One region of the Achromobacter sp. EG18 genome, then DNA from elsewhere that is predicted to be linked to it. Evidence: predicted binding sites of a transcription regulator. Region 1 holds the regulator's gene; the other holds the start of a gene.
What was found. Region 1 encodes LexA, which represses DNA repair genes until DNA is damaged. Its sites were predicted from a motif close to ACTGTATNNNNATACAGT; they were not measured.

Region 1 (4,419 bases):
GTGTCGCGCGGCGTCACGTAGTGCGAACCCGGGTAGACGGTGAAGCGCGGCAGCTTCTGGCGAATACGGCCGGTCAGCGGATCGAACAGTTCGAGGCTTTCGATTTCGTCGTCGAACAGCGTCAGGCGCAGCGCCAGCTCGGCGCTTTCCGCGGGGAAGATGTCGATGGTTTCGCCGCGCACCCGGAACACGCCGCGGGTGAACTCGGCGTCGTTGCGGGTGTACTGCATGGCCACCAGCCGCGCCAGGATCTCGCGCCGCGAAATCTGGTCGCCGGCGCGCAGGATCAGCACCATCGCGTGGTAGTCGCCGGGGTTGCCGATACCGTAGATGCACGACACGGTGCCCACGATGATGGTGTCGCGCCGTTCCAGCAGGCTCTTGGTGGCCGACAGCCGCATCTGCTCGATGTGTTCATTGATGGACGAATCCTTCTCGATGAACAGGTCGCGCGTCGGCACGTAGGCCTCGGGCTGGTAGTAGTCGTAGTACGAAACGAAGTACTCCACGGCGTTCTTGGGAAAGAACTCGCGCATTTCGGCGTACAGCTGCGCCGCCAGCGTCTTGTTGGGCGCCAGCACCAGCGCCGGCCGCCCGAGCTGGGCGATGACGTTGGCCATGGTGTAGGTCTTGCCCGAACCGGTCACGCCCAGCAGGGTCTGGTACATCAGGCCGTCCTGCACGCCCTGGATCAGTCCCTCTATTGCGCCCGGCTGGTCGCCGGCAGGCGGATAGGGTTGATACAGGTGGAATGGGCTGTCCGGGAAATCGACATACCCCGGGCCGGCCTCCGGAGCCGCCACGGCAGCGCCAGAGGGCCCATCGGTCGCCCCGTCGGTGACCGCGCCAACGGCTGCGGCACCCGCCGCGTTCGGGTCTATTGCGCTCTTAGGCATGCTAGACTGTTCCCAGGGTAAACCCCCCATTATCCACAGCACTTCCGACTGCGTCCACTCACCCTCAGCAGAGTCCCATGAGCACCCTTTTCGATTCCGTCGAACTCGCGCCGCGCGACCCCATTCTTGGCCTGAACGAACAATACAACGCGGACACCCGCCCCGGTAAAGTCAATCTGGGCGTGGGCGTGTACTACGACGACCAGGGCCGGATTCCCCTGCTGGGCGCCGTGCGCAAGGCGGAAATCGCCCGCATCGAGGCCGCCGCCGCCCGCGGCTACCTGCCGATCGAAGGCATCGCCGGCTACAACCAGGGCGCGCAAGCCCTGCTGATCGGCAAGGATTCCCCGCTGGCCGCCGCCGGCCGCGTCCTGACCACCCAGGCCCTGGGCGGCACCGGCGCGCTCAAGATCGGCGCCGACTTCCTGCGCCAGCTGCTGCCGACCTCGAAGGTCCTGATCAGCGACCCCAGCTGGGAAAACCACCGCGCGCTGTTCGAGCGCGCCGGTTTCGAAGTCGGCACCTACGCCTACTACGACGCGGCCACCCGCGGCCTGAACTTCGACGGCATGCTGGCCGCCCTGAAGGCCGCGCCGGCCAACACCGTGGTCGTGCTGCACGCCTGCTGCCACAACCCCACCGGTGTCGATCCCACCTTCGACCAATGGAAGCAGATCGCCGCGGTCGTCAAGGAAAACAAGCTGGTGCCGTTCCTGGACATCGCCTACCAGGGTTTCGGCGAAGGCCTGCATGAAGACGCCGCGGTCGTGCGCCTGTTCGCCGACCTCGACCTGACCATGTTCATCAGCTCGTCGTTCTCGAAGTCGTTCTCGCTGTACGGCGAGCGCGTCGGCGCCCTGACCGTCGTGGCCGGCAGCAAGGACGAAGCCACCCGCGTGCTGAGCCAGCTCAAGCGCGTCATCCGCACCAACTACTCCAACCCGCCCACCCACGGTGGCACGATCGTCTCCACGGTGCTGAACTCGCCCGAGCTGTTCGCCATGTGGGAAGAGGAACTCGGCGCCATGCGCGACCGCATCCGCCTGATGCGCAAGCAGCTGGTCGAGAAGATCAAGGAACACGGCGGCAAGCAGGACTTCAGCTTCGTGCTGCAGCAGCGCGGCATGTTCTCGTACTCGGGCCTGACCTCGGCCCAGGTCGACCGCCTGCGCGAAGAGCACGGCGTCTATGCCGTCTCCAGCGGCCGCATCTGCGTGGCCGCGCTCAACAGCGGCAACATCGACCAGGTGGCCAAGGGCATCGCCGCGGTGCTCTAAGACTCAGCGCCAGCGTCACCCCCAAACGGGACCTTCGGGTCCCGTTTTCATTGCCTGTCACAAAACCACGCCCGATCAACGCTTGCTTTTTTGCGTTATGTCCCCCAGAATGCCGCTGTATATATGTACAGTCCGACACCCAACGGATCATCGCCATGGCCAGCAAACTCACTGATCGTCAACAGCAAATCCTGGACCTCATCCGGCAGACCGTCGCGCGCACCGGCTTTCCGCCCACCCGCGCCGAAATCGCCCAGGCCCTGGGATTCCGCTCGCCCAACGCGGCCGAAGACCATCTGAAGGCCCTGGCCCGCAAGGGCGCCATCGAACTCACGGCCGGCGCCTCGCGCGGCATCCGCCTGAAGGACAACTCCCCCACGCCGTCCCAGGCGCCGTTGCCACTGCCCGGCCTGGCGCAGCTGCTGCTGCCGCTGGTGGGCCGCGTGGCGGCCGGCAGCCCTATCCTGGCCACCGAACACGTCGAACGCGAGATCGGCGTCGATTCCAGCCTGTTCGCCCAGGCGCCGGACTACCTGCTCAAGGTGCGCGGCATGAGCATGCGCGACGCAGGCATCCTCGAAGGCGACCTGCTGGCCGTCAAGAAGGCGTCCGAGGCCCGCAACGGCCAGATCGTGGTGGCCCGGCTGGGCGACGACGTCACCGTCAAGCGCCTGCAGCGCCAGAACGGCCGCATCGAACTGCTGCCTGAGAATCCCGACTTCAACGTCATCGTGGTCGAAGCCGACCAGGAATTCGCGCTGGAAGGCATTGCCGTCGGGCTGATCCGTCCGCACGCGCTGCACTGATCCTTCCGCCCCGACCAGGGGCCCGCCCGACGGCCGCGCCAAAAAACAAACCCCGCGCAAGCGGGGTTTATTTTTGACGGCGCCCCTTGCGGGGCGCCGTGGGCCGGACATCAGTGCTTGAGCACGGGATCCGTGGAACCCGGTTCGGCCGGCTTGGCGACCAGCGGTTCCTTGACCGCTTCGTCTTCAGCCAGCGGCTCCGGCAGGCGTTCCAGGGCCAGCTCCAACACCTTGTCGATCCAGCGGACCGGCACGATCTCGAGATGGTTCTTGACGTTGTCCGGGATCTCCGCCAAATCCTTGACGTTTTCTTCCGGGATCAAGACCGTCTTGATGCCACCGCGGTGGGCGGCCAGCAGCTTTTCCTTCAGGCCGCCGATCGGCAGGACTTCGCCACGCAGCGTGATCTCGCCGGTCATGGCAACGTCGGCGCGCACCGGGATGCGCGACAGCGCCGACACCATGGCCGTGGTGATCGCGATACCGGCGGACGGACCGTCCTTGGGCGTCGCGCCTTCCGGCACGTGCACGTGCATGTCGTGCTTCTCGAACACGCTGTCGGCAAAGCCCAGGCGACGCGCCCGCGAGCGCACCACGGTGCGGGCCGCCTCGACCGATTCCTTCATCACGTCGCCCAGCGAACCGGTGCGTTGGATCACGCCCTTGCCGGGCATGTCCGCCACTTCGATCGTGAGCAGGTCGCCACCGACTTCCGTCCAGGCCAGGCCGGTCACCTGACCGATCTGGTTTTCCTTTTCGGCCATGCCGAAGGTGTAGCGGCGCACGCCGAGGTAGTCGCTGAGGTTCTCGCCCGTGACGTTGACCGGCTTGAGTTCGAAGGTCTTGCCTTCGGCCTTGGCGCGGTCGCTCTGGGTCAGCAGCTGCTTGATCACCTTGCGGCAGATCTTGCCCACTTCGCGCTCAAGCGCACGCACACCGGCTTCGCGGGTGTAGTAGCGCACGATGTCGCGCAGCGCGCTGTCGTCGACGGTCAGCTCGGTATCCTTGACGCCGTTGTTCTTCATCAGCTTGGGCAGCAGATGGTCGCGGGCGATGTGGATCTTTTCTTCCTCGGTGTAGCCGGACAGGCGGATCACTTCCATCCGGTCCAGCAGGGCCGGCGGAATGTTCAACGTGTTGCTGGTGGCCACGAACATGACGTCCGACAGGTCGAAGTCGACTTCGATGTAGTGGTCCTGGAACGTGTGGTTCTGTTCCGGGTCCAGCACTTCGAGCAGCGCCGACGAGGGATCGCCGCGGAAATCCATGCCCAGCTTGTCGATTTCATCGAGCAGGAACAGGGGATTGCGCACGCCGACCTTCGACATGTTCTGGACGATCTTGCCGGGCATCGAGCCGATGTACGTACGACGGTGGCCGCGGATCTCGGCTTCGTCACGCACGCCGCCCAGGGCCATGCGCACGAACTTGCGGTTCGTG
Region 2 (4,419 bases), 2.3 Mb from region 1:
GCAAGGACTCGGTGGTGCTGTTGCGCCTGGCCGAAAAGGCCTTCCGCCCGGGACGCTTTCCGTTCCCGCTGATGCACATCGACACCGGCCACAACTTCGACGAGGTCATTGCCTTTCGCGACGCCCGCGCCGCCGAGCTGGGCGAGACCCTGATCGTGCGCAGCGTGGAAGACTCGATCAAGCGCGGCAGCGTGGTGCTGCGGCGCGAGACCGATTCGCGCAACGCGGCGCAGGCCGTGACGCTGCTGGAGGCGATCGAGGAATTCGGCTTCGACGCCTGCATCGGCGGCGCCCGCCGCGACGAGGAAAAGGCGCGCGCCAAGGAGCGCATCTTCTCGTTCCGCGACGAGTTCGGCCAGTGGGACCCCAAGGCCCAGCGCCCGGAACTGTGGAACCTGTTCAACACCAAGGTGCACCGCGGCGAGAACATGCGGGTATTTCCGATCTCCAACTGGACCGAGCTGGACGTCTGGCAGTACATCCAGCGCGAACGGCTGGCGCTGCCGTCGATCTACTTCAGCCACCAGCGCGAGGTGGTGCGGCGCAAGGGCCTGTTGGTGCCGGTGACGCGCCTGACGCCGCCGCAGGACGGCGATACGGTCGAGCGCCTGTCGGTGCGTTTCCGCACGGTGGGCGACATTTCCTGCACCTGCCCGGTGGCCTCGGAGGCGGCCGATACCGCCGCCATCATCGCCGAGACCGCGGTCACCGACATCACCGAGCGCGGCGCCACGCGCATGGATGACCAGACTTCCGAGGCCTCGATGGAGCGCCGCAAGAAGGAAGGCTATTTCTGATTGCATGAGCGGCCGGCGCCAGCCCGGCCCACAGGGGACGCATATGAACGCAGTAAACGATTCTTTTCTTTCCGGCGCCGACACGGGCGTGCTGCGCCTGATCACCGCGGGGTCGGTCGACGACGGCAAATCAACGCTGATCGGCCGCCTGCTGTATGACAGCAAGGGCGTGTTCGCCGACCAGCTCGACGCCATCTCGCGCGCCAAGTACAAGCGCGTGGCCGAGGGCGCCATCGATTTTTCGCTGCTGACCGACGGCCTGGAAGCCGAGCGTGAGCAGGGCATCACGATCGACGTGGCCTACCGCTATTTCTCGACGCCGGCGCGCAAGTTCATCATCGCCGACGCGCCCGGCCACGAGCAGTACACCCGCAACATGGTCACCGGCGCGTCCACCGCCGACGTGGCGGTGATCCTGATCGACGCCACGCGCGCGGCCGACGGCAAGCTGCTGCCGCAGACCAAGCGCCATAGCACCATTGCGCGCCTGCTCGGCATCCGCCACATCGTGGTGGCGGTCAACAAGATGGACCTGGTGGACTGGGACCCCGCCGTGTTCGACCGCATCCGCGATGCCTACGCCGACCTGGCGGGCAAGCTCGGCATCGCGCACTTCGACGCGCTGCCGTTGTCGGCGCTGAACGGCGACAACGTGGTGACGTTGTCGGACAAGACGCCCTGGTACACGGGCCAGCCGCTGCTGACGCTGCTGGAATCGCTCGATCTGGCGGCCGATGGCCGCGCCGGGCCGCTGCGCTTTCCGGTGCAATGGGTGGCGCGCCACGACGGCAGCCTCAAGGATGATTTCCGCGGCTACGCGGGCCGCATTGCCAGCGGCGTGCTGCGTCCGGGTGACGAGATCGCGGTGCAGCCGTCGGGCGTGACCGCGCGCGTGCAGGAGGTGCGGCTGTTCGATCGCGCGCTGGATGAAGCGGTGGCGGGCGATTCGGTCACGCTGGTGCTCGACCGCGATGTCGACGTGTCGCGTGGCGACGTGATCGTGCATGCATCGGCGCCGGCGCAGGTGGCGCGCGAGTTCGAGGCCGAGCTGTGCTGGCTCGACGCGCAGGCGCTCAACCCGGCGCGCAAGTATTTGCTCAAGCACGGTACGCGCCTGACGTCGGCGAAGATCCGCGCGGTGCTCACGCATCGCGACATCCATGAATTGCAGGAAGTGGAGAACACCGAAGGCACGCTGCGCATGAACGACATCGGCCGCGTCACGTTCACCACGCGCGAGTCGTTGGCGATCGATCGATATGCGGATGTACCCGCCACCGGGGCATTCATCCTGATCGACGAAGCCACGCATCAGACCGCGGCGGCGGGCATGCTGCGGTAAACCGCAAGCCGGGGCGGAAACGCCTCGGCCGAGCTTGTTTCTATGGTGTTGTTTTTATTCCAAACCCAAAGCTGGCGCGGGTTTCCGGGCGATATCGCAAGATGAAATCGAATTCTCCGGACGCCGTCTTCGTCTTGCGGTAAAGTGGGGCTGTCTTACGGAAAGGCTTTTGGTGCTTGTCAAAACCACTGTGTTTTTGTACAGTAGTTTTCATGGCACGCACCGATCATTCTTTTCCCGCCGGTTCTGGGTCCCCGGCTGCCGCCCCCGCCGCCTTGCGCGGTCGGGGTGCGGTTACTAATGTTCGGCATCGCTTCCAGAAAGATGACCGCGTGCAGGTCGACGATGGCTGGTCCGCTTCGGGCCTCCCGGTAGATTTCGTCGACGCTGTCCCCAATAATTCTCCCGATGGCGCGTCCGACACGCTCGGCCTGGTAGACCAGGCCGATGCCGCCGTTACGCCTGCGGCCGCCGTCATCCCCATCCTGCCCGACGACCGCCGGGCACCCGCCGCGCCCAAGACCACCGTCACGGCCGAAGAGGCTCGCAAGATCCTGTCGCGCAACGATTCGCCCGATATCCCCTTCGACGTCGCCGTCAATCCCTACCGTGGCTGCGAGCATGGCTGCGTCTATTGCTATGCCCGCCCGACCCATTCCTACCTGGGCTACTCCCCCGGCCTCGACTTCGAGACGCGGCTGGTGGCCAAGGCCAACGCGGTAGAGGCGCTGCGGGCGGAAATCAGCCGCCCGGGTTACAAGCCGTCGCCCATCAACATCGGGTCGGCCACCGACGCCTACCAGCCCATCGAGCGCGACTGGCGCCTGACGCGCGGCATGCTCGAGCTGATGCTCGAAACCCGCCACCCAGTCACCATCGTCACCAAGAACGCCCTGGTGGCGCGCGACCTCGACCTCCTGGCGGCGTTGGCCGAACAGAACCTGGTGGTCGTCTACATGAGCATCACCACGCTCGACGCCGGCATGGCCCGCACGCTGGAGCCGCGCGCCGCGGCCCCCTGGCGCCGCCTGGAGGCCGTGCGCAACCTCACCGCCGCCGGGGTGCCGGTCGGCGTGCTGGTGGCGCCCGTGATCCCGTTCATCAACGATGACGCCATGGAACACATCCTGCAGGAATCGAAGGCGGCGGGCGCGCACTACGCCAGCTACACCGTCATCCGCCTGCCCTGGGAAGTCAAAACCCTGTTCGAGGACTGGCTCAACGCCCATTACCCCGACCGCGCCCAGCGCGTGCTGCACCGCATCGAAGACCTGCGCAACGGCCGCCGCAACGATCCCAACTTCGGTTCGCGCATGCGCGGCACCGGCATCTGGGCCGACCTGCTGCGCCAGCGCTTTGCCGTGGCCACCCGCAAGCTGGGCCTGAACCGCCATCGCCTGGCGCTCGACTGCGACCGCTTCCAGCCGCCTGCGCCGGTTGGCGCATCCGCCGCCTTGTTCGGCCCGGGCGCCAATATGGCTGATATCCCCGTTTTTCCATCCCCGGCTGGCGCGAAAGCGTCTTCAGGGGTCCCTTTTGCCAGTGCCGCGCCGGCGGCCGGCGCCTACGGGCGCGGTGCGCGCCAGTTGCGCGCCATGGTCGCCGGCCAGCTGTCGTTGTTCGACTGACCCGCGGCTTGCCCGGGTTGCCGCCGTGGCGTCGTGCCGCGGTTCTTGATCGCGTTAAAGGAGTTCCCCATGAACACCGCTCAACTTTCCGTCCTGCCGGATGATCTCGCCGCCGTTTCCCTCACGCCGCTGCGCCGTGCCGCTCAACGCGTCAGGGCCCTTGGCGCCCGTTTTTCGGGGCTGGCCACGCCTTGGTCCGGCGCGGCGACGGGCCGGGCGGCTGGCGCGGCGACGGTGGATCTGGCGTTGCCTGTCGGCACTGCCGCGACGGCGCCCGTCGAGACCGAGCCACGCAAGCGTGAGCGCGCCCTGCCTGGCAAATGGCCGTTCCCCCCGGCCGCCGAAGCTGGCGCGTCCGTCGTCCGTGGCCCGCGCGAGCGCAGCCTGGGCAATGCCACGGTCGAGCCGGTGTCGGATCAGGTCAGCGTGAAGAGCATGGTGCTGGACGTGGTGCTGGTGTTGGCCTGGGGCGCGATGATTCCCGCCCTCATGTGGCTGGGCGTGGCCGGCGGCTTCTGAAGGACTCGCCGCCGCCCGGGCCGGCACCCGGGCGCAGGGCGATACCTTCGCCGCCGGCCCGCCACGGGGCCGGCGAAGGCTCAGGTCGAGCCAAGCAGTATCACGCCCGCCAGGATCGACAGACAGCCTGCAA

Region 2: the regulator LexA is predicted to act here: its motif matches at 2,327-2,344, upstream of AC6CR5_RS28065 (PA0069 family radical SAM protein).

The regions. Positions count from the first base shown of each region.
Region 1 covers NZ_CM186213.1:2,023,807-2,028,225, forward strand. The annotation lists gene uvrB (excinuclease ABC subunit UvrB) at 1-803, opposite strand, end outside; gene AC6CR5_RS09185 (amino acid aminotransferase) at 974-2,173, shown strand; gene lexA (transcriptional repressor LexA) at 2,329-2,979, shown strand; gene lon (endopeptidase La) at 3,090-4,419, opposite strand, start outside.
Region 2 covers NZ_CM186213.1:6,104,490-6,108,908, forward strand. The annotation lists gene cysD (sulfate adenylyltransferase subunit CysD) at 1-797, shown strand, start outside; gene AC6CR5_RS28060 (sulfate adenylyltransferase subunit 1) at 841-2,139, shown strand; gene AC6CR5_RS28065 (PA0069 family radical SAM protein) at 2,352-3,767, shown strand; gene AC6CR5_RS28070 (hypothetical protein) at 3,837-4,286, shown strand; gene AC6CR5_RS28075 (EamA family transporter) at 4,367-4,419, opposite strand, start outside.